One region of the Solibacillus sp. FSL K6-4121 genome, then DNA from elsewhere that is predicted to be linked to it. Evidence: predicted binding sites of a transcription regulator. Region 1 holds the regulator's gene; each other region holds the start of a gene.

Evidence for each region. The regulator CtsR, encoded in region 1, represses protease genes until heat stress. The targets are predictions, from matches to a motif close to ATGGTCAATAAAGGTCAAACA.
Region 2: clpP (ATP-dependent Clp endopeptidase proteolytic subunit ClpP) is a predicted target of CtsR. The motif match lies at 4,862-4,882, and genes of this name have one in related genera.
Region 3: MHH95_RS07835 (ATP-dependent Clp protease ATP-binding subunit) is a predicted target of CtsR. The motif match lies at 4,414-4,434, and genes of this name have one in related genera.

The regions. Positions count from the first base shown of each region.
Region 1 is NZ_JBBOCS010000001.1:768,558-778,854, reverse strand. It holds gene adh (aldehyde dehydrogenase) at 1-261, shown strand, start outside; gene MHH95_RS04010 (DUF779 domain-containing protein) at 278-628, shown strand; gene MHH95_RS04005 (DUF4003 family protein) at 750-1,724, shown strand; gene MHH95_RS04000 (aldehyde dehydrogenase family protein) at 1,757-3,184, shown strand; gene MHH95_RS03995 (acyl-CoA thioesterase) at 3,251-3,742, shown strand; gene MHH95_RS03990 (globin-coupled sensor protein) at 3,843-5,156, opposite strand; gene MHH95_RS03985 (acyltransferase) at 5,324-5,536, shown strand; gene MHH95_RS03980 (DUF4870 domain-containing protein) at 5,658-5,963, shown strand; gene MHH95_RS03975 (CtsR family transcriptional regulator) at 6,140-6,604, shown strand; gene MHH95_RS03970 (UvrB/UvrC motif-containing protein) at 6,617-7,159, shown strand; gene MHH95_RS03965 (protein arginine kinase) at 7,156-8,253, shown strand; gene MHH95_RS03960 (ATP-dependent Clp protease ATP-binding subunit) at 8,250-10,297, shown strand, end outside.
Region 2 is NZ_JBBOCS010000001.1:178,050-188,346, forward strand. It holds gene MHH95_RS00955 (Parvovirus coat protein VP1-like protein) at 10-270, shown strand; gene MHH95_RS00960 (basic amino acid ABC transporter substrate-binding protein) at 529-1,314, opposite strand; gene MHH95_RS00965 (amino acid ABC transporter ATP-binding protein) at 1,463-2,185, opposite strand; gene MHH95_RS00970 (amino acid ABC transporter permease) at 2,186-2,887, opposite strand; gene MHH95_RS00975 (basic amino acid ABC transporter substrate-binding protein) at 2,917-3,696, opposite strand; tRNA gene MHH95_RS00980 (tRNA-Arg) at 4,703-4,774, opposite strand; gene clpP (ATP-dependent Clp endopeptidase proteolytic subunit ClpP) at 4,972-5,565, shown strand; gene MHH95_RS00990 (HPr family phosphocarrier protein) at 5,797-6,054, opposite strand; gene whiA (DNA-binding protein WhiA) at 6,234-7,175, opposite strand; gene MHH95_RS01000 (gluconeogenesis factor YvcK family protein) at 7,224-8,198, opposite strand; gene rapZ (RNase adapter RapZ) at 8,203-9,093, opposite strand; gene MHH95_RS01010 (NUDIX hydrolase) at 9,099-9,569, opposite strand; gene trxB (thioredoxin-disulfide reductase) at 9,921-10,297, opposite strand, start outside.
Region 3 is NZ_JBBOCS010000001.1:1,578,479-1,588,775, reverse strand. It holds gene fabF (beta-ketoacyl-ACP synthase II) at 1-735, opposite strand, end outside; gene MHH95_RS07845 (beta-ketoacyl-ACP synthase III) at 758-1,693, opposite strand; gene MHH95_RS07840 (YjzD family protein) at 1,984-2,181, shown strand; gene MHH95_RS07835 (ATP-dependent Clp protease ATP-binding subunit) at 2,266-4,395, opposite strand; gene MHH95_RS07830 (metal-sulfur cluster assembly factor) at 4,775-5,083, opposite strand; gene MHH95_RS07825 (serine aminopeptidase domain-containing protein) at 5,146-5,901, opposite strand; gene MHH95_RS07820 (Cof-type HAD-IIB family hydrolase) at 6,012-6,818, shown strand; gene MHH95_RS07815 (alpha-amylase family glycosyl hydrolase) at 6,897-8,348, opposite strand; gene MHH95_RS07810 (YisL family protein) at 8,609-8,977, opposite strand; gene MHH95_RS07805 (fumarylacetoacetate hydrolase family protein) at 9,094-9,996, opposite strand; gene MHH95_RS07800 (DUF418 domain-containing protein) at 10,127-10,297, opposite strand, start outside.

The sequences.
Region 1 (10,297 bases):
GAAATCGCAAATGATACACTTTATGGATTAGGAGCGGGTGTGTGGACGCGTGATATGAATACTGCCTACCGATTTGGCCGTGGAATTGAAGCAGGACGTGTATGGACAAATTGCTATCATGCATATCCGGCCCATGCAGCATTTGGTGGGTACAAAATGAGTGGTATCGGTCGTGAAAATCATAAAATGATGTTAAGTCATTATCAACAAACGAAAAATCTTTTAGTAAGCTATGATGAAAACCGCTTAGGCTTCTTCTAAGAGAGGGGGTGCAATTTTGGTTGAACGTGTAACCGCAACCGATGCAGCACTACAATTAATTAAGAAGTTAAAGGAACGTCATGGACCGATTATGTTTCATCAATCGGGAGGGTGTTGTGATGGCTCATCGCCAATGTGCTATCCAGATGGAGATTTAATAATTGGTAATCAGGATGTGCTGCTCGGCCATATTGGGGATAGTCCGTTTTATATGCATAAAAATCAATATGATTATTGGAAGCATACCCAAATTATAATTGATGTTGTAGATGGACGGGGCGGGATGTTTTCATTGGAAGGTGTCGAGGGAAAACGCTTTTTATCAAGATCACGTGCATTTACAAAAGAAGAGCTTGAACAGCTTTAAGGATAATGTGAAGAGTAAACACTGATGGATTCCCATTGGTGTTTACTTTTTTTTACAAACAAATACATTATTTTTCACCTCAAATATTTAGGCGTATAATAATGGTTAGGAGTGTGAAGATATGGAAAAGTCATCTTTTATTCAATTGCTTAGCCAAAATTATGAGCGGATGGAGCTCTTTTTTGGGACAAATGAAACCAGTAATATTCGAATACCTTTAGCTAATCAGTTTACATTTTCACGTGAAACATTTAATGGACCAAAATTTGATGATAGTGTTAAAAAAATACATAAGCAAAAACCAAAGAAAAAGTTGATCGATATTTTATCACCATCCAATAATATATCTGCATTGACTTATAGAATTTTAGTGCACCTTGTATTGCATCCAGAACCTGAGCAAGAGCTGAAACGCTTAATCTCAAATGAACAGTTGCTAATAAAGGCAGGATTTAAAAATAGTGCCTATCAAAATATAGCTGCATTATTTTTAACAGATGAAGAACATGCATTTCGAGCTAAGAAGTTGCATACTGAAATGAAAAAACATCACTATTTTTTAACTGGCAAAGATGACATTCCTTACGCAGTATTATTAACAAATCAATCCAGTAATTATGGAACGTTGGCTGAAACGATGCGGCAATATTATGATGGCTTGCAGAAAGAAGGTTTTAAAATTGGTGATTCATTACAGGCGATGACCCAGCTTTTGGCACTATATCAAGAGGAGTTTCAGCCTACTTTAATTGAATATACTGTTGCGATTAAACAATCATTTACTAACAAAAAGGTAAAGGTGGGTAAGAAATTTTATCCATATTTAGCTTTGCTCGCTTTAGTAGCTGCAACCTCTGAAGTAGTGGATGAAATTATTGAGCTATCTCAGGAATTAAAAAGTCTATCTATGTTTGCAAGGGAAAAGGAATATGCGTTAATAACGGCAACCCACTATGTACTGCATAGCTTAATAGAAAACAATCAATTAGCTGATTTTAATGATAGTCTACTTTTTATGCAAGCAGTTGATATGAGTAATTTCATTAATGATATGACATTTTTTTTAGCATTGGATATTCTCGATATATTTATTTAAATTGGGTAGATAATATAGAGGAGGGATTAATTATGAAAGAAACAAAATTATGGATTAATGGCAAATGGGAAAGTACAGCGGAGTTAAGCGAACTAACAGCACCCTATACGGGAAAAATAATTGCGAAAGTTGCAAAAGCCTCTGTTGCTGATGTGGAAAGAGCGATTGAAGGGGCTCATAAAGCGTTTTTGTCATTTAAGAAGACAACGGCATATGAACGTGCAGAGATTTTATATAAAGTTGCGGCAATTATGCGTGACCGTAAATTTGAGCTTGCAAAAATTTTAGCAGATGAAGCGGCAAAACCGTTATCAGCAGGACTTACTGAATTAGATCGTACAATTACTACGTATCAATTCGCAGCAGAAGCGGCAAAACAAATTACAGGTGAAACTGTTCCAATGGATGCTACACCTGGTGTTAAAGATCGAATGGGCTATACAAAGCGAGTACCATTAGGAGTAGTCTCTGCAATAACACCGTTTAACTTTCCGTTTAACTTAGTGGCGCATAAGTTAGGGCCGGCCTTTGCTGTAGGGAATACAGTTGTATTAAAACCGGCATCACAAACACCATTAAGTGCGCTTGCGATGGCGGAAATTTTTAAAGAAGCTGGATTACCGGACGGGGCTCTGCAAATTGTGACTGGTGGTGGCGGCGATTTAAGCGATACGCTTGTGACACATCCGCTGGTGAAAAAAGTTACATTTACTGGTAGTGGGCCGGTTGGACTGAAAATTAAAGAAAAGGTCGGCTTACGTAAAATTACATTAGAGCTAGGTTCAAATGCTGCATTAATTGTAGAGCCTTCAACACCAATAGAAAAAGTTATAGCGCGCTGTGTAGGCGGGGCATTTGGCTTTGCGGGACAAGTCTGCATTTCTCTACAGCGTGTATATGTTCATAGTTCTATTTACGAGCAATTCACGAAGTTGTTTGTTGAAGAGACAGAAAAGTTAGTAGTTGGAGATCCACATGATGAACAGACAGATGTGAGTGCCATGATTCACCCTGATGAGGTAAAACGTATTAAGAATTGGATTGAAGCCGCGAAACAACAAGGTGCGGTTGTTGCAACAGGGGCGGAATTTACGGATCGTACATGCTCGCCAACTGTTATGACAAATGTGAAGCCGGATATGAAAATTGTATGTGAAGAAACCTTTGCGCCTATTGTTTCAATCGTTCCATATGAAACGTTAGACGAGGCAATAGCGCTCGTAAACGAATCAGATTTAGCCTTAAATGCGGGTATTTATACAAACGTTTTCACAGATGCTATGAAAGCAGCAGAGGAGATTGAAGCAGGAACGGTAGTTATTAATGATGTTCCTACATTCCGCGTAGATAATATGCCATATGGTGGTGTAAAAAATAGCGGCTATGGCAAAGAAGGTATTAAGTATGCTGTGGAAGAAATGACAGAGCTGAAATTTATAACAATGAAGCTGACATATTAAAAATTCAAACTAGCACTTTGCCCTATCGAATAGTAACATGGAGTGTAGTTAGAAAGGAGGATATTTATGAAAACTACTTTACCAATGAGTTATTCAAAATCTATCCAAACTCGATTAGTACTACCTCCTGATACGAATCACCATCAATCTATATTCGGGGGAAAAGTATTAGCATATATTGATGAGATTGCGGCAATTGCAGCAATGAAACATTCTCAGGGAGAGGTCGTCACAGCATCTTTCGATTCCGTAGATTTTGTCTCACCAGCATATGCAGGTGATATGATAGAGCTAGAGGCAGTTGTTTCTGGGACGGGACGTACATCAATGGAAGTGTATGTACGTGTAGTTTCTAGGAATGTTAAAACTGGTGCAAAAAAGTTAACGACAGAATCTTTCGTGACAATGGTTGCAATTGATGGAAATGGCAATCCGAAAGAAGTACCAGGTGTTGAACCGGAAACGGATTTTGAACGTCATTTATTTGAAACAGGTCCTATTCGTCAAGAACATCGAAAGCAAAAGCGGGTCTTATCAAAAAATCGTCTGCTTAAATGACAATTTAGGAATAATCAAATGAGGCAGTGATAAAGGGAAACCTTTTACCACTGCCTCTTCATTTTTCTTAATAGCTAATTAGAACACCGCTAATTGAAAATTAGTTATTTAATTCATGAACGATGCGCAACAACGAATCAGAAGAAGTTGAGACAAGATTTGTTGTATGTGTTAATCCCGTAATGACAGAGGATATGGTATGAATGTCTTCATTAGTATTTTCATATTTCTTTTTAATGCCGGATACAGCTTCTGTAATAGAAGTAAATGAATCCGCTAAATTTTTTTGAGTATCGACACTCATTTTGACCTGCTCATCGACACTCGAAACAGAATGAGACATTTGGGTAATACTGAGCTCAGTTTCTTTAATTAATTGCGACACATTTTGAACTGCTTTTTTCGTTTCTTCTGCAAGCTTTCGAACTTCATCCGCTACGACAGCAAAACCTTTACCATGTTCTCCCGCACGGGCAGCTTCAATAGATGCATTTAACGCTAGTAAATTCGTTTGATCAGCGATACCTGTAACTAACCCTACGATATCAGCAATTTTTTGAGAGGATTGACGAAGTGTAACCATTGAAGTTTCCAATGTCTCTACTCGGTCTAAAATCGTCGTCATAATTGCCGTTTGACTCACTAAATAGGTTGTGCCGGTTGTCGATTTGTCTTCTGTCTCCGCGACTAAATTTAAACCTTGCTCTGTATTAGAAGCGATTTCTTCAGATTGGCTGGCTATTTCCTGTAAAGAATCGTTTGTTTCATCACTAATGCTATACAATTCCTGCGCGGTATTTTGAATGCGGTCGATTAGTTTTGTTTGCAATTCTACATTTTCCAAACGAATGCGCTGTTCTTCCTTTTCATAAGCTTCGATAACAAGCTGCTGTTCGAGATTAATAATTTTCGAGAAAGCATTAATGGCTTTGCCCATTTCTAAGTTCGGCATATCAATCTTTTCGATAAACTCAATAAATGTCGTTACTAAGGATTGGAACGAAGCGATATACCATTTTGATTTTAAACCAATTCTGACATGTACATGTGCAATTGTCTGACGCTCTTCTAAGTAATGCGAATCAATTGAAGCTTTAAAAATACTTTCTAAATGTTTGTATAGAGTAACTTTTAATCGGTCTATTTTACTTGTATTATTTATAATATCAGTAAGCTCCGTGCTTAAACTAATTGCTGCATAGAACTGTTCCACCATAGTAGGAATGATTTCTGGTGCAAAGGGCTCCAGCTGTTTGATTATGGCTAAGTCATCGTTTGTTAATTTTAATAATTGAAGCTGTTTATTTAAATCGGGATACTTCGAAACATCTAAAGAAACTTCTTGAGAATATTTATCTATATCAAAGTAAGGTTTTTTCGAAACTTTAGTCGCTCTTGCAAATAGAATGCCCATACTATTCCTCATTTCATTAATTTTCCAACTATTACAATCTTACTGTTTTTTATTGGTATTATCATTATTATTTCGGTATAAATTCTTATTATTGAAGAATTTGTAATTTAAAATTAAACGAGGTATGATAGAAACTAACAAAAATAGATTCAAAGGGCGTAGAAAAAATGAAATTTCATAAAGGTCGTTTAAAATTTGTTATACCATTGTCATTAGGGGTTGCAATTGCTTCTTATATTATGTTAGTCAATAATTATGCAGAAGTAGGCGACCGTGATCGAATATTGATTGTGATAGGAGCTACCATTTTAACAGCTATAATTTCGTATTTTTTATTTCCTCAAGAAGGGGATAACCCGGATGATAGAGGTCCATATTAATCAGAAGTTTATTCTCTAAGAAATCTCGATAAAAGAATCGGGATTTTTTTATTCCTGCTATGAAACTTTTATGAATATTATTCGTAAATAAGTTAACAATACAAAGTGAGGTTGATAACAAATGGAATCTAAATGGTCAAAAATTATTATACATGCGAGTGCCTTTTTTGCTCCTTTCTTAGTACCGATTCTATTTTTCTTAATAACTACTGAATCCGAAGTAAAACGTACTGCAATGCAAGCATTACTATTCCAAGTTGTATTTGGTATTTTATTAACAATTGCAGGGATCTTCACAATTGTGTTAATCGGTTTACCATTCTTATTGGTGTTCTTCATAATCTTCTGGGGTGCTCCAGTGATAGGAATTATAAAAGCATTATCAGACCAAGATTGGAATTATCCAATTGTCGGTCGTTGGGTCTAAGATTAAGCGGTCGAGTTTGTACAAAACAAACTCGGCTGTTTTTTTACATTAATAGGGATTTATTGTTGTGATTTAGGGGAAACTTAAGTAAGAGCAAATAGTTGCATTACAAAAAATAAATATTGTATATTTAAGTCAAAGATAGTCAAAGTCAGTTGATGAGAGGTGAGAACAGCATGAGGAATATATCTGACATAATTGAAGGGTATTTGAAGGAAGTTATTGAATTAGATGGACAGGGACATATTGAAATAAAGCGAAATGAATTAGCGAAGCAATTTTCCTGCGCTCCTTCCCAAATCAATTACGTCATCAATACGCGTTTCACGACCGAACACGGATACTATGTAGAGAGTAAACGCGGGGGTGGCGGTTATATTCGAATTTTGCGAGTAACAATCCACTCAAAGAAAAACTTATTAGATGAAATGGAAACACAGATAGGGAATGCCATTGCACAGACGAATGCAGAGCATATTATTTATCGATTGTTGGAAGAGGATATTATTACCGAGCGTGAAGCAAGCATTATGAAAGTAGCCCTCGATCGTGTCACATTACAGGTAGGTTTACCACTCCGTGATCAGTTAAGGGCACGCATTATGCATGCAATGCTACAAACGATTTCTTTTGAAAAGTAGAGGTGTAAATATATGATATGTGAGCATTGTAAGCAGCGTCATGCAAATGTAACGGTAACACAAGTTCACAACGGTCAGAAAGTGGAACGTCACTATTGTGAAGTATGCGCTACACAATTCCATCCATTTCAATTTGATGTGAGTGAAGAGCCAACATCTCTTCAACAACTAATATCGAATTGGTTCAATTTTGTACCAGTGAACGCAAAAAAAGAAAATGCAACGAAACAGCCTACTACTCAAAAGGCGTGTCCTTCTTGTGGGTTTACGTACCGACAATTTTTAAAGCAAGGTAAATTTGGTTGTGGTCAGTGTTATGAAACATTTAGCGAGCAATTACCACAGTTGCTTGAGCGCATTCAAGCAGGCACACAGCATGTAGGGTACGAAAAAAATGCCCCATCAAAAGAAAAAATTGAACAACAAATTAACGAACTCCGTACATTATTACATCAGGCAATTGCTGAGGAACGCTTTGAAGATGCAGCCTCGATTCGTGATGAAGTCCGTGAATTGGAAAATAAAATTAAACAGGAAGGAGAGGGGAACGCATGAACATCGAGCATTTTCTAACGAATGCTAGTCCAAGCTGGATGCAACATGAAAGCGAATCGGATATCGTCATAAGCACACGCATTCGACTTGCTCGTAATATTGCCAATACTCGATTTCCGATAAGTTTTACAGAAGAAGAGGCACAGGTAGTCGAAGATAAAATGATGAAGGTGCTACTATCTACAGACGTAAACCCTTATCAATTTTCCTACTTCCAAATAAAAGATATGCCTGTATTACAGCGTCAAATCTTAGTGGAGAAGCATCTTATAAGCCCTAACTTGGCGCGAAGAAAAAAAATAGGATCATTTTTTTTAACAAAAGATGAATCCATTAGCATATTAGTAAATGAAGAGGACCATATTCGAATTCAGAGCCTGACACAAGGTATGAACTTAAAAGAAGCCTTTCAGGAAGCTAGAACAATTGACCGCTACTTGAGTAAGTCAATCAACTATGCATATGAAGACCGATATGGATACTTAACAAGTTGCCCGACCAATGTTGGAACGGGACTTAGAGCCTCTGTCATGCTTCATTTACCAGCACTTACGATGACTAAACAAATGAATGCCTTAATTCAGATGATGACAAGATTAGGAATGGTAGTGAGGGGTATATATGGAGAAGGAAGTGAAAATTTAGGTAATATTTATCAAATCTCTAATCAAATCACTTTAGGTAAATCTGAAGAAACAATTTTGCAGGAGCTTCAAGAAGTAGTAGAGCAAGTTATACAAAAAGAACAGCTTGCTCGGAAGAATTTGTTGATGCGAGCGCCTTCAATATTAGAAGACCGTTTAAGTCGCTCACTTGGTACATTGAAGTATGCAAAAATTTTACCGAGTGAAGAAGCCGCAAGCTGTTTATCCAATGTCCGTCTTGGGGTAAGTTTAGGATTATTAGAACCTATTTCACAGCGTAAATTAAATGAGTGCATGCTTTTAATGCAACCTGGACTCATTCAGCAATATATTGGTACTACTTTGCAACCAGCAGAGCGCGATATGTATCGTGCAAAGCTTTTACAAGATAAGTTAAACGAGCAAGATGAAGCTACAAACAATGGGGAAAAAGGAGAGGATTTTTTATGATGTTCAATCGATTCACACAACGTGCTCAGAAAGTATTACAACTTGCTCAAGAAGAAGCAATTCGCCTTAAGCATAAAGAAATTGGAACAGAACATATTTTACTTGGCTTAATTCGTGAAGGTGGCGGGATTGCCGCAAAAGCATTAGAAGCAATTAATATAAGCCCTCAAATGATTGAAACAGGTATAGAGGAATTAGTAGGAAAAGGTACCGAGGAAGTTGGGCCTATCGTACATTACACACCGCGTGCTAAAAAAGTAATCGAACTTTCATTGGATGAATCACGTAAATTAGGTCATGCATATGTAGGTACAGAACATATCCTATTGGCATTAATTCGTGAAGGAGAAGGTGTTGCAGCACGTGTATTGGCTAACACAGGTGTAAGTATTAATAAAGCACGCCAACAAGTTTTATTACTGTTAGGAAATAATGATGCCAATAATAGTGGAACGTCAAATATGGCGCAAACTGTAAATACACCGACGCTGGATAGTTTAGCACGTGACTTAACAGCAGTTGCCCGAGAAGGTTCACTTGATCCTGTCATTGGACGCTCAAAAGAAATTACACGTGTCGTGGAAGTATTGTCACGCCGTACGAAAAATAACCCAGTACTAATCGGGGAGCCAGGTGTCGGTAAAACAGCCATTGCTGAAGGATTAGCTCAGCAAATTATTAATAATGAAGTACCTGAAACACTACGTGACAAACGTGTTATGACACTTGATATGGGTACTGTAGTAGCAGGTACAAAATACCGCGGTGAATTCGAGGATCGTCTGAAAAAAGTTATGGATGAAATTCGCCAAGCCGGCAATATTATTCTGTTCATCGATGAGCTTCATACACTTATCGGCGCAGGTGGTGCAGAAGGTGCAATTGATGCATCTAACATTTTAAAACCATCTTTAGCCCGTGGTGAATTACAATGTATCGGTGCCACAACACTTGATGAATATCGTAAATATATTGAAAAAGATGCCGCATTGGAGCGTCGTTTCCAACCTATCCAAGTTGATGAGCCGTCTGTTGATGAAACAATCCAAATTATTAAAGGCTTACGTGACCGTTATGAAGCACATCACCGTGTGAAAATTTCGGATGAAGCAGTAGAAGCGGCGGCGAAATTATCAGATCGTTACATTTCAGACCGTTTCTTACCGGATAAAGCAATTGACTTAATTGATGAGGCAGGTTCGAAAGTTCGTTTACGTTCATATACAGTACCACCGAATTTAAAAGAATTGGAAGATAAGCTAGAAGGCATAAAATCTGAAAAGAATGCTGCTGTTTCAGGTCAGGAATTCGAAAAGGCAGCAGCGTTACGCGATTCGGAGCAAAAGCTAAAACAAGAGCTGGAGCAAATGAAAAAGGAATGGAAAGAAAAACAGGGTAAAGAAGAGTCGACAGTATATGTGGATGACATTGCCCAAGTTGTTGCAATGTGGACTGGAATTCCGGTTTCTAAAATCGCACAAGCAGAATCAGCGAAATTACTGAACCTTGAAGAAGAATTACACAAGCGTGTAGTCGGTCAAGGTGAAGCGGTGGAAGCAATTTCACGAGCTATTCGTCGTGCACGCGCGGGATTAAAAGATCCTAAACGTCCAATCGGTTCATTCATCTTCCTTGGTCCTACAGGTGTCGGTAAAACGGAACTTGCACGGGCGCTGGCAGAAGTAATGTTCGGTGATGAAGATGCGATGATCCGTGTAGATATGTCAGAGTATATGGAGAAACATTCGACTTCACGTTTAGTTGGTTCACCTCCAGGCTATGTGGGCTTTGATGATGGCGGTCAATTAACGGAAAAAGTTCGTCGTAAACCATACTCAGTTGTATTACTTGATGAAATCGAAAAAGCACATCCAGATGTATTCAACATCTTATTGCAAGTACTGGAAGATGGTCGTTTAACGGATTCAAAAGGTCGTGTTGTAGATTTCCGTAATACGGTAGTTATTATGACATCAAACGTTGGTGCGGATGCATTGAAATACCGTAAGCATGTTGGATTTAGTGCAGGATTAAATGAATCGAA
Region 2 (10,297 bases), 590 kb from region 1:
ATAAAAGTAATGAGACGCCCTGCATTTGGTTTTTGTTACCCTGGTTACCGATACTGCGGACCAGGCTGTTCCGGTCCCGGTGCACCAACAAATGCAGTAGATAACTGCTGTCTGCACCATGATGCATGCTATTACTACGGATATGATAAACGCTACTGCGATGCGATATTTCAACAATGTTTAAGTCAATACAAATATGCTCCCACTAAAATGGGCAGAGACGCAAGACTATTCTCTAAAGCCATCCATGTTAAAAATAATCTTTTATAGTGTTAAAAAAGAGTGGGCAGCAAAAAATTGATTTCCATTCCGGGGACGCTTTCCACGGGCGTGGCCTGAGCCTGTAGTCTCAGGCGTCACGCTATTCCCGTAGGAGTCGCCCCTCCATTCCAATCAATTTCATAAAGTATCCACTACCAATAAGTTTCTTTCCTATCTACTAAAGTTTCTACATCTGTTCAAGCCATTCAACTTGTAACCATCAATCAAAAAACTGCCTTGCATATGTATGCAAGGCAGCCATGTTTTTTAGTCGATTTTTTGGCCTGTAATTTCTTCAAGCTTACCATTCTCTTTAATCTTCGCAAGACCTTCATTTAAAAGATTAAGTAACTCTGTATTCCCCTTTTTCACCATAAAGCCGTAATATTCCTTTTCAAACTGATCTGATTCAATTGCTTTTAAGCCTGAGTCAGGATTGTTTTTTAAGTACTCAATTACTACAGCATTATCACCGATTGCAGCCGCTGTTGCCCCATTGATTACTTCCTGGAAGGCAATTGGTTGGTTTTCATAAGCTAAAATTTTCGAGCTAGTCATACCTTGCAGTTTTTTCGCCGCTTCATGACCTGTTGTATTAATTTGTACAGAGATTTTCTCATCCTTTAATTCATCCAATGTCGTAATTGGTGAATCTTCTTTTACGACAATCATTAATGTCGCTTCGTAATAAGGATCTGTAAAATCAAATGTTTGTTTACGCTCATCTGTAATCGTAATGCCTGATGCCCCTAAATCCAACTCACCATTCTTTAACTGTTGGAATACCGGCTCCCAACCTACATTTCTAAATTCGATTTCCGAACCCATCTCTTCACCGATTGCGTTCATAATATCAACGTCAATTCCGACAATTTCCCCTTTGTCATTCATCGATTCAAACGGAGCAAAAGTAGCTTCCGTGCCGACTAATAGTTTGGAAAATTTACCTTCCGCATCTGCACCGGAAGTTTCTTTATCCCCAGTACCACATGCAGTTAAAACTAATGATAATGCCACAAGCAGCATCATTGTTAACCATTTCTTATTCGACATTGTAAATCCCCCTATACATTTTATGTTATAATTATACATTTATTGAATATAGTAATACAACATTTATTTCGAATTTTCCGATATTTTATATTAAAAAAACTATCTTCAACTATATTTTAATATAGTAAAAGATAGCTTTTTTCTATCTCTATAATACTTTCCCTAAAAACGCCTTCGTACGTTCATTTTGAGGATTGCCGAATACTTCTTCCGGATGGCCCTGTTCTACAATATAGCCACCATCCATAAACAGTACGCGGTCACCAACTTCACGCGCAAAGCCCATTTCATGTGTGACAACTACCATCGTCATCCCTTCTTTGGCAAGGTTTTTCATTACTTCTAAAACCTCTTTAACCATTTCAGGGTCGAGCGCTGATGTTGGCTCGTCAAATAGCATCACTTTTGGCTTCATTGCTAAAGCACGTGCAATGGCAACACGCTGTTGTTGCCCACCTGATAATTGCTGCGGGTAATTATCCGCTTTTTCACGCAACCCAACTTTATCAAGTAGCTCCATTGCCAATTTCTCGGCATCTTGTTTATTTAAGTTGCGAATTTGCATCGGAGCCATCGTAATATTATCAATAACCGACATGTGCGGGAATAAGTTAAACTGCTGGAATACCATCCCTACTTCTGTTCGGATATCGTTGATGTTTGTTTTCGGATCATTAATTTTGACACCATTAATATAAATCGCGCCATCTGTTACTTCTTCCAGTAAATTCATGCAACGGAGGAAAGTCGATTTACCAGATCCGGATGGACCGATCACACACACAACTTCCTTTTCATGAACTTCATAATCAATACCCTTTAACACTTCGAGCTTGCCAAAATGCTTGTGTAAGTTTTCTACTTTAATCATTTACGCGCGCTCCTTTTTCTTACGTGGGTTGTAATTGATATCGACCCGCTTTTCGATAAATGCGATGAGCTTCGTTACGGCGTACGTTAATACAAGATATAAGAACGCTGCAAATAAATATGGCTCCCAGAAACGCTGATACGTTCCGGCAACGACTTTACTCACGTATAATATTTCTGCACCGGCAATAACCGTTACAAGCGATGAATCTTTTAATAAGGCAATAAACTCATTCCCCAGTGGTGGAATCATACGACGGAATGCTTGAGGTAAAATGACTTTGCGCATCGCCTGACTATGCGTTAAACCTAATGACCTTGCTGCTTCCATTTGCCCTTTATCGATTGATTGAATCCCTGCACGGAAAATTTCCGCATTGTATGCCGCGCTATTTAAAATTAATCCTACGATACCCGATACCCACCAACCTTGTGATGAACCAAAAATAGTTGGAATAACAGCTAAGTGAATTAATAATAATTGCACTAGCAATGGTGTACCACGGAATACGTCTACATAAATTTTAGCCGGCCAGTAAATTAATTTCTTTTTCGAAACTTGGCCTAACCCTAATAGTAGACCGAAAATGATACCACCAATATAACCACATGCGGTTAGAACAATGGTTGCCCAAAGTCCTTTTGCATATAGTTCACGGTAGTTCCAGATAATTTCCCAACGGAAAAAATCAAAAAACTCCATCTGAAACCCTCCAATAAATTAAAAATAGCTTATTCGATTTCTGTACCCGTAATTTCAGCTAATTTTCCGTTAGCCTTAATTTTGTCCAGACCTTCATTTAAAATATTTAATAGCTCTGTATTACCTTTTTTCACCATGAAACCAAAGTAATCTTTTTCAAATGAATCGTCTTCAATCGCTTTTAAACCAGAATCCGGATTTTTCTCCAAGTATTCTAAAATAACCGCATTATCACCGATCGCCGCATCTGAAGCACCTGTTAATACTTCTGTTAGTGCAATTGAAAAGTTTTCATAAGCTAAAATTTTTGAACTTGAAACGCCTTGTAAGTCCTGTGCTGCTTTGTGACCTGTTGTATTAATCTGTACAGAGATTTTTTTGTCTTTAATATCCTCTAATGATTCAATTGAAGAATCTTCTTTTGTCACGATTAATAATGTCGCCTCATAGTACGGATCTGTGAAATCATATGATTGCTTACGCTCATCTGTAATCGTAATTGCTGCTGCACCCATATCGATCTCACCATTTGTCACTTGGCTCATCATTGAGTCCCAGCCAACATTTTTAACTTCTGTTTCGACACCCATCTCTTCACCAATTGCGGCTAAAATATCAGCATCTAAACCTACTACATTTCCTTTATCATCTAAATACTCAAAAGGAGCATATGTCGCTTCTGTACCTGCTACGATTTTTGTATATTCTTTATCCCCTGTAGATGTTTTCTCATCTGCTCCACATGCTGTTAAAATCATTGAAGCTGCTGCTAAAGGGGCTGCCCATTTAAGTAATTTTCTAGCGTTCATTATAAATATCCTCCTGGAGTTTTTAATTTTTTAATTAATATCTTGTTCAATTATATTAATTCCCCAATTAATATACAACATTTAATTTTTAAAAAATTGATTATTATTGCAGTATGATGAATTTTTATAACAAAAATGATAAGAAATCTTCATATCTTTTAATATTTATTCATTAAATTATTATACAATTATTGTTTTTAAATCTTCTTTATACGATGAGTTCTGTATTTTTATTCTCTCTTTTTTAAAAATTTGGATTCATTACCATAACATGTGATTGCCAGCGACCTCCTGAAATAAGAGAAGACTTTACCGTTATTTGAATGATGAAGTACATTTTTTGAATAAATAAGGGAACGTTTTACCGTTATTTTAAATAAAATTCCGAAATTCCATGTTTTTTAGGCCAATAACGGAAATCTCTCCCGTTATTTTCGCAATTTTTTATATCATTTTCTAAATAAAGGAAATTCCTTCCGCTATTTATTTCATGATGCAATTCAATCTCCCTCTCCCATCACCTTTTGTCATCCCCAATTCAAGGTGATAAACCCAAACTAGGGTATAAAAAAAGACTACTTCACGGGATTCCCGTAAGTAGTCTTGGTTTAAGAATGAACGAAGGATAAAAGGAACCGGTACAGTGATTCCTTCTATCCTACTAAAAAATCCATCCTCCATTGTAGAGCAATAACGATTATGCTATTTTTCTACAATTGATATAGAAAAGTATATGAAAACAGTAAAATGGCGTCCTATTGGACATGATAATATAGTATCGCTTAAACATAACCTTTAATAATTTACTAATTATCTTCTCTTTTTTCAAGTCTAAATTATAAATTTCATTTAAAGAATTTAAATATTTTTTAAAAGTGCGTTTAAATTATACAGAATTCGGAAATTTATAGTATAGTGCCTAAAACGAATGTTAAATAATGGAATTAAAATGCTTATCATCCTATTAAAGAACGCTAATACTTAATTATTCGCAAATAAAAAAAGACGCCCTCGGAGGGAATCGAACCCCCAGCCTCAGAACCGGAATCTGAAGTGTTATCCATTACACCACGAGGACATATTAATAAGTAAAATAAGTATATGTTCAACTTTTCCCATTATACAGATGGTACGCCAGATTTTCAATAGCAAAAGTCAGAGTTTATATTTGACCATAACTGACTAATACGTGTATGATAGGTTTACAGCTGAAATGATTTCCATTTTTCAGCATAAGAATGCGAATAAAAGCTTTAACAAAGGGAGGATTATTCAATGAACTTAATTCCTACAGTTATTGAACAAACAAATCGCGGGGAACGTGCATATGACATTTATTCACGTTTATTAAAAGACCGCATCATCTTATTAGGTAGCGGAATCGATGACAACGTAGCAAACTCAATCGTTGCACAGCTACTATTTTTAGAAGCAGAAGATCCAGATAAAGATATCTACCTATACATCAACTCACCAGGTGGTTCTATCACATCGGGTATGGCTATTTACGATACGATGAACTTCATCAAGCCGGATGTTTCAACAATTTGTATCGGTATGGCAGCATCAATGGGTGCCTTCTTACTTTCTGCTGGCGCAAAAGGTAAACGAATTGCATTACCGAATGCAGAAGTAATGATTCACCAACCACTTGGCGGTGCACAAGGTCAAGCAACTGAAATCGAAATCGCAGCAAAACGTATTTTACATTTACGCGAAAAATTAAACCGCATCATGGCTGAGAACACTGGCCAAGAATACGAAACATTAGCGCGCGACACAGATCGTGATAACTTCATGACTGCAAAGCAAGCATTAGATTATGGTCTTATCGACAAAATCTATGAGCGTAACCAATTAAATAAATAATGTACGATGAAGCATGCAGGAGTTAATCCTGTGTGCTTTTTTTAATGCAACGTTTTATTCGCCACTCGCTCTATTTTAATAGCCAAAAACCTAAATTTATTCGTCAATTCAATAACGATAATCGCCACAAAGAAAAATTTATTCGTCAATCTCCTTCAATTAATCGCCACTCGCCCACAAAAAAAATAAAGCACAACCCGTTCATCCTGTGAATTGGTTGTGCTTTTCAAGTTAGTTTGCTTTTTCGATTAAAAGCTGGAGAGCATTAATGGCTTTTTCTTCATCGTGACCATCAGCACATAATGTGACAACTGTACCTTTAGCCACAGCTAAGCTCATAATCCCCATGATCGACTTTGCATTAACTTTTTTCGTATCCTTTTGTAAAAAAACGTCTGCTTTAAAACGATTTGCTTCTTGTACGAATAATGCAGCTTGTCTTGCCTGTAAGCCAGATTTCAGCTTTACTTCTACTTGTTTTTCGATCATCTTGATATACTCCCTTTCACAACCGTTCATCGCTACTTTTATCTATCTTATCGGAATTATTCGAAAAGAACAATAATAGATTCCGGTACACATGAAATCGTTACCATTATTACCTATACATTAGCATAAATGTACTTAAATCGTAAGTTTCATTCCAAAATTCTACGTAGCCAATGCCACTAAATTTTTTCACCACGTCTGAGGGCCTCCGCTATATCATCGATTTTACGTAAACGATGATTAACGCCTGATTTACTTACAACGCCTGTTGAGACCATCTCTCCAAGCTCTTTTAATGTGACATCCTGATATTCGACTCGAAGACGGGCAATTTCCCGTAATTTTTCGGGCAATTGATCAAGTCCCACTGCATTATCGATATAGCGGATATTTTCAACTTGCCGCAGTGCCGCGCCAATTGTTTTATTTAAGTTAGCCGTTTCACAGTTGACGATACGATTTACACTGTTACGCATATCTCTTATGATTCGTACATCTTCAAACTTTAGCATTGCCTGTACAGCACCGACTAAATTCATAAAATCCGAAATTTTTTCTGCTTCTTTTAAATAAGTAACATAGCCTTTTTTTCGTTCGATTGTTTTTGCATTGAGATCATAGCGATTCATTAGCTGTGCCAACGCTTCCCCGTGCTCCTTATATAAAGAATAGATTTCCAAATGATAAGAGGAAGTCTCCGGGTTATTAACTGATCCGCCTGCTAAAAATGCCCCACGTAAATAGGCACGGCGCTCACTGTTTCGCGGAATGATCGATTTTGAAATCGTATGATTAAATTCAAAAGAATTCGATACAATTTCTAAATCATCCAATATTTCACGGGCACCTTCCCGAACACGGCATATGTACACATTATTCTTTTTCAGGCGCATTTTTTTTCGCACAAGAAGCTCTACATTATATGGATAGAGCCTTTTTACAATGATATATAGTCGACGTGCTATAGCTGCATTCTCTGTTTGAACATCTAAGCTTATTTGACGATTCGCAAAGCTTAACGAACCATTCATTCGTATAAGGGCGGACACTTCAGCCTTCAAACAACTGTCATCCGCTTCAACCTGTGTCAGTTCCTTTTTTGTTTCAGATGCAAATGACATTATGTGCTCCCCCTTTCCTAGCAAACTATGTAGTGATTACAAGTAATATTACTTCATTGTTTGTTGTTTTAGTATTGTATATTCACACAGCCAATCCGCTAAATTACTCGCATCATGACGTACTGTCCCATTTTGGATAAGTGCAATTTCCTTTTGAATAATATTAATGCCCATCTCTTTTATTCTATCTATATCAAATTTTACGGGCTCGGCATTTTCTTCACGATAGTTTTCATAAACTGACGACGGAAGCTCTTTTTCATTAATCAGTATCGATTGAATGAACGGTTCCCCTACATGCGCATGAATGGCCTCAATATGCTGTGAGGCTGTATATTGACCTGTCTCACCTTGCTGGGTCATTAAATTAGCAATATAGATTTTCTCACCCTTTGCACGAATTACCGCCTGGCCAATTCCTTTAACTAATAAGTTCGGAATGATGCTCGTATAAAGACTGCCTGGTCCAATCAAAATAAAATCCGCGCGTTCAATTGCGTGAACAGCAGCTGGCAACGGTTTTAAATTGCTCGGCTCTAAATACACACGCTTAATTGGTGCATGGCCAGACGGGATTTTCGATTCCCCGATAATGTCTGAACCATCCATTAATTCAGCATGTAATGTCACTTTTTTATTTGCAGCAGGAATGACTTTTCCGTGCACATTCAGAACTTTACTCATTTCTGCAATGGCATGGTTAAAATCACCTGTAATTTCCGTTAAAGCTGTTAGCATTAAATTGCCTAAAGAATGTCCGTCAAGGTCATTGGATTGCGAAAAGCGATATTGAAACATTTGCTCAACTAAAGGCTCTACATCCGACAATGCTGCAATCACATTCCGCACATCCCCTGGAGGCGGAATATCATAGTCATCTCGTAAACGCCCAGAAGAGCCACCGTCATCTGCTACCGTAACGATGGCTGTAATATCAAAAGGATGCTGTTTTAAACCTCGTAATATCGTAGAAAGCCCCGTGCCCCCACCGATTACGACGATACGTGTTCTCTTTTTCTTCATTTAATCAATCCTTTCTATGATTGATATCTCTATGTGAAATGATGACTTGATCATTTTTTGCTAACAGTTTGCCAAAGTATTCAGCGAGTGTTACCGAGCGATGTTGTCCACCTGTACAGCCAAATGCGATTACTAACTGCGACTTTCCTTCACTGCGATAATGTGGAATCATAAACGTAAACAAGTCCGTTAACTTGGCAATGAGCTGCTGTGTTTCTTCTGTTGCAAGCACATAGGAAGAAACCTCTGTCTGAAGACCGGTTTTATGACGCAATTCCTCAACATAATAAGGATTTTTCAAGAAACGTACATCAAACACTAAATCGGCATCGATCGGTAAGCCATGCTTAAAGCCAAATGACATAATATTAAGTGAAAAAGTCGGGCTGCTCATATTTGAAAATTCCTGTGCAATGCGTTCGCGTAATTCCCGGGGTTTCAACTTAGATGTGTTTACAATTGTTTTTGCACGGCCTTTTACCTCAGAAAGTAATTCCCGTTCCTGTTGAATTCCTTCCAATGGTAAGCCTTGTGTTGCAAGTGGGTGTGAACGACGAGATTCTTTATAACGTCGAACTAAAGTGGCATCGTCGGACTCTAAAAATAAAATCCGGAGTAAAATGTCCTCTTCATTCATTAACGCATCGAGCGATTCAATTAACGACCCAAAAAATTCTCTCCCACGTAAATCCATTACGACCGCGATACGTGAAATTTTCTTTTCGGAATCTTTCATTAGTGCTAAAAAAGTAGTCAAAAGTTCCGGTGGTAAATTATCAACACAGTAATAGCCTAAATCTTCAAAGCTTTGAACTGCGACCGTTTTGCCCGCCCCTGACATTCCTGTAATAATAACTAACTCATGTGTAAAGCTCGAACTACCCACTTGTTTCATCTCCTCTAGTTTTGTTCTATCGAGTGTTGAATGGTTTCACTTAATAGCTCAAAATCCTCTGTATATTCAAATGTACCATATTGCATTCCTTGGCTTGCTGTTGCAAATAATAAATTTGTGCGGTCACCTGCTGCCATCGGAAGGTCGTTTAATTGCTCTATTGGATACCAGTCCAAAATGCCTTCACGTGTTTCCACAAACGGTGTTCCTTCTACATCTGTTGCAATAAATGTATAGAGCATCCATTCATCTACGACTGTATCTCCATTTTTTATAACCATTGTATAAATGCCTTTTAAATGAACATTTTCAGGCTTTAAATTCGTTTCTTCCTGAAATTCGCGAACAGCTGATTCATAGATGGATTCTCCCAGCTCCATCTTGCCGCCGGGCGCAACAAACCAACCTCTTCTCGGTTTTTGGAGCAACAGCACTTTGCCATCTTTTATTGCAAGTAAATTTGTAATACGCTGCATACGTAATCACCTCAATTCTTTCATTTGTGGATATCAATTTATGACTTTCAAGATAATCCACATAAAGTACAGATAGCCTCTCACGCTATTGTACGCTAAATTTCTTTTCCTAATGCTTATATTTCTATTATACCTTGTCCCAGGCATTACGTAAAAGTACTCGTACCATTTGTCCCATTAGTAAATAAAGGATTGAGGGCTGAGTATCTATAATTCCGCACAAAAAGAGGTTGTTTCAGCGCAGATCGCGCTTGAAACAACCTAAGGATAAAAATATAAGGGGGTTAAAACAAATTCTACTTTTAGTATACCCTTATTTTGTAACGATATGATTACATTTATGTTAAGGATTTATTGATTTATTTTTTCTTTTATTTCTTCGATGTAATGTTGGGCTGATTGTGCAGCAATACTGCCATCGCCAGTAGCTGTTACAATTTGGCGCAGCATTTTCTCACGGACATCACCCGCTGCATAAATACCCGGAATAGCTGTTTCCATTTTTTCATTTGTTAAAATGTAGCCTGCTTCATTTAAAATATTCAGTGAAGCAAAAGGAGCTGTCAATGGAAGCGTGCCCACATATACGAATACGCCATCTGCCTGCATTTCCTTTTCAGTGCCATCAACCGTTGAAACTAATGTTACTTTCCCTACTTTGCCGTCCACTTCATGAATTTCCTTCACTTGTGTATTCCAGATGAAATCAATTTTTTCATTGGCAAATG
Region 3 (10,297 bases), 810 kb from region 1:
ATGTTCATATTCTTCCAGAATTAATATACCTGCCCCTTCGCCAATAACGAAGCCATCACGATTTTTATCAAATGGACGTGATGCCGTCGCAGTGTCTGGGTTTAAAGATAATGCAGTGTTTGCACAAAAGCCGGCAACCGCCATTGTTACAATTGGTGCTTCCGTTCCTCCTGTAATCATTACATCCGCATCCCCGCGTTCAATTACTTTGAAAGCGTCTCCGATTGAATTTGTCCCTGAAGCACAGGCTGTAACAGAACATGAATTAACTCCCTTTGCTCCTAAATAAATTGATACTTGGCCTGAAGCCATATCAGGAATCATCATTGGTACGAAGAACGGACTTACTCGGCGAACACCGCGCTCTTGGAATGTCAAAAATTGCTGTTCATGTGTTTCCATTCCGCCAATTCCCGAGCCAATCCATACTCCAACACGAGGTGCCATTTCTTCTGTAATCGTAAGGTTAGCATCTTTTGCAGCCATCATTGAAGCAGCTAGTGCGTAATGGGTAAAGCGATCCATTTTTCGCGCTTCTTTTTTCTCAATATAATCTTCTATATTAAAATCTTTTACCTCCGCTGCAACAGACACCGGAAATTTACTCGTATCTACACGCGTTAGTGGTCCAATTCCTGATTTTCCTGCTACTACATTATCCCATGATTGCTCTGCATTGTTTCCTACTGGCGTTACTGCGCCGATTCCTGTTACAACAACTCTTCTTTTCTCCATCATTTAACACCCTTCTCTTTCTTTATTTTCCCCATTTTAATGCGAGTGCCCCCCAAGTAAGCCCTCCACCAAAACCAACTAATACAACAATATCATCGTCCTTTATTTTCCCCTCAGCCAAATCGTCGACAATCGAGATACCAATTGACGCAGCCGATGTATTACCGTATTTCTGAATCGTTTTCGACATTTTTTCTTCCGGTAGTCCTAGACGCTCTCTAGCAGCCTCCATAATGCGGATATTCGCCTGGTGCGGTACGAGGTAATCTACATCTTCCTTCGTTAATCCAGCCTTCTCCAGTACACTAACTGCGGACTCACCCATTTGACGAACTGCAAACTTAAATACTTCACGACCATTCATCGAAATGTGATTTTCTGGATTTAAATACAAATGTTTTCCACCAGTTCCATCCGCCCCAAGTTCATATGCCAATATGCCGCGCCCTTCAGAAACTTTACCAATTACAGCTGCGCTTGCACCATCACCAAATAAGACAGCTGTGTTGCGATCTTTCCAATCGGTTATTTTCGATAATTTTTCAACACCTACTACTAATATATATTCATAACTATTACTCTCAATAAATTGTTTTGCTATTGCCGTCCCGTAAATAAAGCCTGAACACGCAGCAGAAATGTCCATTGCACCACATCCCGATATACCAAGACGTTCTTGTATTTGGCAGGCTACACTCGGAAAGTTTTGATCTTGAGTAACCGTTGCGACAATAATTAATCCTACTTCATCTGCTGTAATACCGGCATTTTGAATTGCTTGTTGTGCCGCTTTATAGGCTAAATCCGATGTTTCCTCATTCTCTGCAATATATCGATTTCCAATACCTGTCCGTGAACGAATCCATTCATCTGATGTATCTAAAAATTGTTCAATTTCCGAATTTGTCAAAGCTTTTTCCGGAATATACTTGCCCATGCCAATTATACCAGCATTCATATATTATCCCCCTTGTTTTCAAACATATCCAACCCAATCCTTCTGCTGAATAACACAAAATAATCACTAAATATTAGTATCTGGTACTAATTATAATGTATAAGTATTTTGAAAACAATTAAAATTTATAGAAAAGACAATAGCCATGTTTTTACGGTCCGGAATATTCACTTTATGACATCTTGGCGAAAAGTTGTATTCCCCCTTTTATTTTCATGAAGGCTTGTGGTATGATATTGAAGATGTAATTTCAAAATAACGATATAAATAAGTTCAATGAGGTGAAATTGATGCAATATATTATTACTTTCTTTTGGTCATTCCTTTTAGTAACAATGACTAACTATGTAGTAAGTTCTGTATTAGGTGTAAACTTTAATTTCATGAATGGCGTAATCGTATCATTAGTATTCAGCGTATTAGTACTTATTATCGCTGCAATCATTCCAAACGAATCAACTCCAGACATGGAAGCAGAGCAACATTAATAGATGACAAAGGGCTGTCCGGTATTATACTGGACAGCCCCTTGTCATTTTATTTAATTTCGTATTACAACCTTTTTGGAGATTCTACTTCTGGGAAATCACCAGTTCATCATTTTCCAGCATAATTTCTAGCACACCACCTGCTGTTACTACACCTTTTAATAGTTCCCGCGCAACAATTGTTTCCAAGTGGCGCTGAACGAAGCGTTTTAATGGACGTGCACCATATTGAGGATCAATGCCATGTTCTACAATCCAATCCACTACTTCCTTACGTACATGTAACGTAATTTCCTGTTCTGCAACTCTTTCCTGGAGCTGCTTTACATATTTCCAGGCAATTGCATGGAAGTGTTCTTCCGACAATGCATGGAAAATGATAATATCGTCCATTCGATTTAATAACTCCGGCTTAAAGTGCTGACGCAAAGCTGTCTGTACAAGCTTCTCGGAATCATCCGACGCCTCCAGTAAAAATTGTGACCCAATATTAGACGTTAAAATAACAACCGTATTCGTAAAGTTTACTACTCGGCCCTGGCTATCGGTAATTCGACCATCATCCAACAATTGCAGTAAAATATTCGCTACATCCGGATGAGCCTTTTCAATTTCATCTAATAGTACTACTGAATACGGATTACGGCGTACTGCCTCTGTTAGCTGTCCGCCTTCTTCATAACCGATATAACCAGGTGGTGCTCCGACAAGTCGGGATACAGAGTGCTTCTCCATATACTCACTCATATCGATTCGGATAAAATGGTCTTCCGAATCAAATAATTGTTCCGCTAGTGCTTTTGCCAATTCTGTTTTACCGACACCTGTTGGTCCTAAGAACAGGAAGCTTCCAATTGGCTTATTAGGATCCTTAATACCGGAGCGGGCACGCCATACCGCCTCTGCAACATACGTGACTGCATCATCTTGTCCAACGACACGGTCATGTAATGTATCTTTTAATCGCAATAACTTTTCACGTTCCCCTTCAACAAGCTTCGTTACCGGAATACCTGTCCAGCGGGATATAATTTTTGCAATTTCATCTTCCGTTACTTCTTCGCGTAGCATGCGGTTGCCTTCCGAATCTTTAAGCTGCTTTTCCAATTCTCCAAGTTCTTTCTCCAGTTGCGGGATTATACTGTACTGCAGTTCACTTGCCCGCGCTAAATTGTTGCCGGACACGAACAGTTGATCACGTTCTGCTTCATATTTTTTCAGTTTATCTTTTTTATCGCGTACAATTTGCAAACCGTTTTTCTCAAGTTCCCATTGTTCTTTCATCGATTGCATTGAAGCTTCTAAAGTATCGATTTCATTCGTAAGGATTTCCAGGCGTTTTTTACTCGCATCATCCTTCTCTTTCTTCAATGCTTGTTGTTCAATTTTAAGCTGAGTAAGTCGGCGTGTTAATTGATCGAGTTCCTGCGGCATTGAATCGATTTCAATTCGAATCATGGCACATGCCTCATCAACTAAATCTATTGCTTTGTCCGGTAAAAAACGGTCTGTAACATAGCGATTGGCTAGTTGTGCTGCTGCAATAATGGCGCGGTCATGAATACGAACACCACGATGATGCTCTTCAAAACGGTCTTTAATACCACGTAGAATGGATACTGTGTCCTCAATAGACGGTTCACGTACTAGAACTTGCTGGAATCGACGTTCCAAAGCAGGATCCTTTTCAATATACATACGATATTCATCCAATGTCGTCGCACCGATACAATGCAATTCCCCGCGCGCAAGCATCGGTTTGAGCATATTTCCTGCGTCCATGGCACCATCACTTTTTCCGGCACCTACAATTGTATGAATTTCATCAATAAATAAAATGATACTTCCATCTGAATCTTTCACTTGCTTTAACACCGATTTCAAACGTTCTTCAAATTGACCACGATAAGAAGCGCCTGCGATGAGTGCACTCATGTCCAACTCATATAACTGCGCATCCTTTAACCCTTCCGGCACATCTTGTCGTACGATCCGTTGAGCTAAGCCTTCGACAATAGCCGTCTTCCCAACACCTGGTTCGCCAATCAATACAGGGTTATTTTTTGTTTTGCGCGATAAAATCCGGATAACATTGCGAATTTCTTCATCACGTCCAATAACCGGGTCCATCTTGCCATTTTTTACTTGTTCAATTAAATTACGTCCAAATTGTTCTAAAGGCGGACGATTGTCTTGTGTTTGGTTAAATTGCATATATTGTATCCTCCCGATAGTTTGACCTTTACTGACTAATTTTATTATAGGTCAAAATTAGTCAACTCACAAATTTTTACACTCCCTTTTTAGGTACGTTCTTATATTTTTGTATATTCGATAAAATATACCTTAATAATTAAGTAAAACGAAATAACGACTCATATTTGTGTAACAAATGGCATTTTAGCCTTAATATTTTAGAAAAGCATTTCATTAATAATTATTTGATGTTAAACGCATATTTAAACTGGATTCCAATGGAAAAATAAAAAATCACCCTCGACTATCGTTATAGTGAATAATACGGACTTTTTAATCTTAACTTAAAAAAAAACGATTATTTTGCTTCTGCAAAATAATCGTTTTAATATTTTTATTAACGGATACCTAAAGCCATTTTTGCATAGCGTGACATATTGTCCTTAGACCATGCCGGTTGCCATACGATATCTACCTTTACCTCTTTTACTTCCGGTAATTCACTTAAAGCTGTCGTTACTTGGTCAACGATTACTGGTGCAAGTGGACAACCCATTGATGTTAATGTCATTGTAACAATCGCTAAGCCCTCTTCTGTTAAATCCACTTCATATACTAAACCTAAGTTGACAATATCGATGCCTAGCTCAGGGTCAATTACGTTTTCCAATGCTCCGTACATGCTGTCTTTCATATCTTGATCAATTGCCATTTTTTTATTTCCCCTTTCGACATAGTGTTATCGTCTATCATAGCAGAACGAATGCTTTATGCCAAACGTTGTGCAATGAAATCCGTCACTTGTAAAATACCATTTCTTGAAACGGCATGTCCTGCTTTTGGCTCTGCGATATATTGAATATTCGCCGCCTTTCCTTCTTTTTCAAGTTGTTCATAAAAAGGGCGACTCATACTAAATGGAACGACCGTATCTTTTTCACCATGCCAAAATATTATTGGCTTGTTTGACCACAATGATTCATGTTTTTCCATATCATATTTGCCGAGCATATCGAACAAAGCACTTTGCTGTTCTTCAGATATTGGAAGTTGAACACCCTTTTGCTTCAGTTCCTCAACTTGATGAAGCGCGACCTTCGTGTAGCTCGTTGTCCCCATACAAATACCAGCAGCCTGAATCCATGGATAAATAGTTAAGCAACCCGATGTTACAATGCCACCCATTGACGTTCCAGCAACGCCAATTTTGTCGCCTACCATTTTTTTTAGTTTCAATTCTTCATAAAGCGTATGTACTTCTTCAATCGATTTTAAAACAATTTTCCAAAAGTTATAGTTCATCTGTTCATCCGTTAAATAATCTGATCGTTCTCCATGCATGATTGCATCAGGCAGTATAACTCGGATACCTTTTTGCACAAACTGATACGCATAATGAAGATTATGTTCCTTTGCACTTAAGAACCCATGTAAAAAAATAACGACGGGTGTATGTTCGTCCATCGTTTCATCATACACATGCAATAATGGAATAGATTTCCACAACTCTTGCTTAACAATCATTTTTCTCACCTCGCCTTAACCTTATCAAAACTTCACGATTGTTTCAAAACTTTGACGAATGTTAATTTTTCACGTTACAATAATACCCATGCTAAAGGAGGCTTATTCTCATGAACGAACATTTAATAGTATTGGATTTAGACGGAACATTATTGACGGATGATAAGAAGATTTCCTCCCTTACAAAGGAAACACTGTTTAAGGCAAAGCAAGCGGGACATCAAGTAATGATCGCGACAGGACGTCCTTTCCGGGCTAGTCTTCCCTATTATAAAGAATTGGAGTTAACGACACCTATTGTCAATTTTAACGGTGCGCTTATCCACCATCCAAAAAACCCCATGTGGAAAACAATTCATACACCTGTGGATTTAAGTGTAGTCCACGATGTTGTTGAATCAGTCCATAAATATGAATATGATAATTTAATCGCCGAAGTAATGGATGATGTATATCTCCATCGTGAGGATGAAAAAGTACACGAAATGTTTAATATGGGTAGCCCTAATATTTTAATGGGTGATCTCAAACAGACATTAAAGGAAAATCCGACGAGTTTATTAATTCAGGCAGATGATGTAAATACGCCGATTATCCGTAAACATTTGCAGGATGTACATGCCGAGCTGATCGAGCATCGACGCTGGGGGGCACCTTTCCCGATTATTGAAATTGTGCATAAAGGGTTAAGTAAAGCAATTGGCATTGACTTCATTTCAAAAGAAATGGGTATTCCACGTGAGCGGATCATTGCATTTGGCGACGAGGACAATGACTTTGAAATGATTGATTATGCCGGTATTGGTGTTGCAATGAGTAATGGAATTGATGATTTAAAAAATATCGCCAACGAAATTACGTTATCTAATAATGAAGATGGTATTGCAAAATTTTTACATGACCGATTAAAACTGTAGGACACGTGACCGAATTGAGTCCAATTATTAAAAATAGCCTGGAAAAGCGAGGTATTCACTTTTCCAGGCTATTTCATTTTATTTTGCTGAATTGGCGCGGCGTTGTTTCCCACGTTTCATAATAACAATCATGAATGCCGTATAAAGTACAACAACTAGTCCAAGTGCCACAATATAGGAAGTATTAATTCCTCGCGCATCGATGACCTGATACACCTCAACCATTTCGCGGTCTAAAATGATTGTATAGTTGTTATCTTTATTTTCACGAATGATTTCACTATTGAACATCCCACGGATTTCTTTTCCTTCCCCCAGCTCTGCTACAGGGATATGGACACGTTTTGTTTTACTACTATTGTTAATTACAACAATCCATGTTTCCGTATCGGATTTCCGCTCAAATACGATATAGCCATCTTCATTTTCAAGCCACTTAAATTCACCATTACGTAATGTATCTGAATCATTTCGTAAAGATTGAAGCTTTCCAACATAATCCGCCAGTTCTGAATCTGTCTTAAAATTATAGTATTGATGCGCCTCTTCACCGGCAGTACCATTCATTGCAATTTCAGAACCGTATTGAACGACTGGCACACCCGGCAATAATAGTGTACTTGCAATCGAAATTTTACTACGTGTTGGAGGGTACATCCCTTCAGCCGTTGCAGCTAAAGTAAAACGGTCAGACCAAATTGTATCAGTCATTGTCAAAACAGGTGTGTCCGATAATGTCTCTTCAATATATGGCTCCAATACTGAAGTATCTAAATCCACATTTTTAAAAGAATTTGTAAATTTTGATGCGACATCATTATAAAATTTCGCATCAAAATCGGCATCACTTTCTGCATTTGCAATTACATAGGCACCAGTAGCTTTTAATTGCTCAATCATGCGATTTAAAAATGCTGTATCTACTTGTTCAATATTCGTTAGACGAACGCCGTCAAGTCCGTATGTATCCACAAATTGTACAGCACTGTCGATAATTTCGTTTTGTACTTCTTCATTAGTTAAATCCCACTGTATTTTCCCATCATTTGTACTTGCCACAAACCCTTGCTTTTCTGCAAGTTCATGGTTTGGGCTAACATCTGTAATAGGGAAATCAGCCATTATTTTCATCTCACGCTTTTGGTATGAACTTACCATTTTCTTAAATTCATCAGCTGTACCAAAACGAGGGTCTAATAGTGTATAGCTTGTCGGCATCGAACCGTCATATTTTTCTGTTGCAAAAACTGAGCCTACTGAAAGCATTGTATAGCCCATATTCGTCACATAATCAATCTTTTTTAAAACACCATCGAAATCTCCACCCGCAAACATTGTTGGGTCTTGGGCATTTACAGTATGATCATCGTTTTTGCCTGTTCCATTAAAAAAGCGGTCCACTAAAATGTCATATATACTTTCATCTGCAATTGTACGATTTTCTTCAGCATTTGCTAATGATGCAAATGACAATGAAGTCGAAAGTACCACACCTGCAGTAAGTGCACTAAGCCATTTATTAAATCTCAATTTATTTCCCTCTCTTTCACATACAATCCAACGTCATTTTACCAAAAAACCTATACACGTATCTATGATTACAAAAGTTATTTGTAGGAAATGCAACAAATACGTGACAAAAATGTGTATGAATTAAAGAATAGCAAATCATATTACCTTTTATACAGTTGGAGGATAAAATAGAGGGGAATGAATGATGGATAATATAAAGTTGATTAAATAAAAAGTGTGCAAAAAGTTAAATTCACTTTTTGCACACCCTGCTTTTATTAGAAGTTAATACCGATACCCATGCTCATACCTAAGTATAATGTAATTAGTAAAACGATACCGAATAGTACCCAGAACATATTAACAGATTTGCCTTTGTTTTTACGCACTAATACCATTTCCATGAATGCGATTACTAAAATACCAAATAACACTTTCATATCATAGTTCATGCCGCTTTCAGCAATTTTATCGCGCCATTCTAAGAATAATGCCAAACCAGTAATGATAACTAAAATATACATTACACGTAAAGTCATGTGAACAGCTGTTAGTTTTTTGCCTGCTAATGCAGCTACAAAAAATAGGATTAATGTGATTGCCCATGCTGTAATGTGCAAGTGTGTTGAACTTGATAAGAAATCCATGTATTTTCCACCTCTTCTATTTATTATCTACACGAAATATCCTACCATGCTAGCATGTGTAAATTCAATGGATTCGTCCAAGTAACAATAGAAAAGGTCATAATAAATGAATTATATTAAACAAATCGGTTTGCCAGAGTCCCAATACCTTCAATCGAAACCTTTACCTCATCACCGGCTTTTAAAAATTTAGGTGGATTCATTGCTTTTCCAACTCCTGCTGGCGTGCCTGTTAAAATAACATCGCCCGGCTCCAGCGTTACAGATTTAGAAATAATCTCAATAATATCCGAGACGGTAAACATCATATCCTTTGTCGAACCGTTTTGACGAACTTCCCCATTCACCTTCGTTACAATTGTTAATGTATGCGGATCTGGAATTTCATCTTTTGTAACTAAATATGGACCCATAGGACAGCTGCCTTCCAAGCTTTTTCCTAGGAAATATTGTTTATGTTTTTCTTGTAAATCACGCGCTGTAATATCATTTGCAATTGTATAGCCAAATACGTAATCATACGCCATTGCATTAGGAATATTTTTGCCTTGTTTACCGATTACAATCGCCAATTCTCCTTCATAATCAAGAGAATCCGTAAATTCTGCATGAACGGATAATGTCGATTCATCCGACGCAATTGCAGTTGGGGATTTAGTGAATACAACCATATCTTCCGGTGCTTTATCTGCACCCATTTCAACTGCATGGTCATTATAATTTTTGCCGACACACATTATATTTTTCGGTGTACGAGGAACCGGCGACAACCATTCTATATTAGAATATGCTAATTTGAATTTAGCACCATCTTCATGCTTTTGTGCTGCCTCTACTAATTTACGAACTTGCTCAACAAATTCATAGCCGTGTGCTATCCCGTCGATAATTGTTTCTGGAAAGTCTTTTAGTACATTGAGTTGTTTTTGAATTTCGACAACATCCCATACTGCCTCTTCTTTTTTCACTTTAGGGCCAAACTTTACTTGTTCGTTTACTATAAATGATAACAATTTCATAACGTGGAGCACTCCTTCTGTTTTTTTACATCATACATTAAAAATAAAATAATTGCCTTACTTTTCTGACAAAATAATATTATTCTGTAAAACTAAGCTTTCTTTCTATAAATTTACATAATAATAGGTTTTATTTCCGAGAAGCAAACTTGCCATAAGTTATTTTTTTTAGTAATGCTTCCAGTGGTCCTTGTTTAAATCTTGAAAAATATAGTTCTGCAAATAATACTTGAATGACGAAGATTCCAATTGCCATATAAATTCCCATTTGCACATCCACTTTTCCGTAAAGACCGAAACC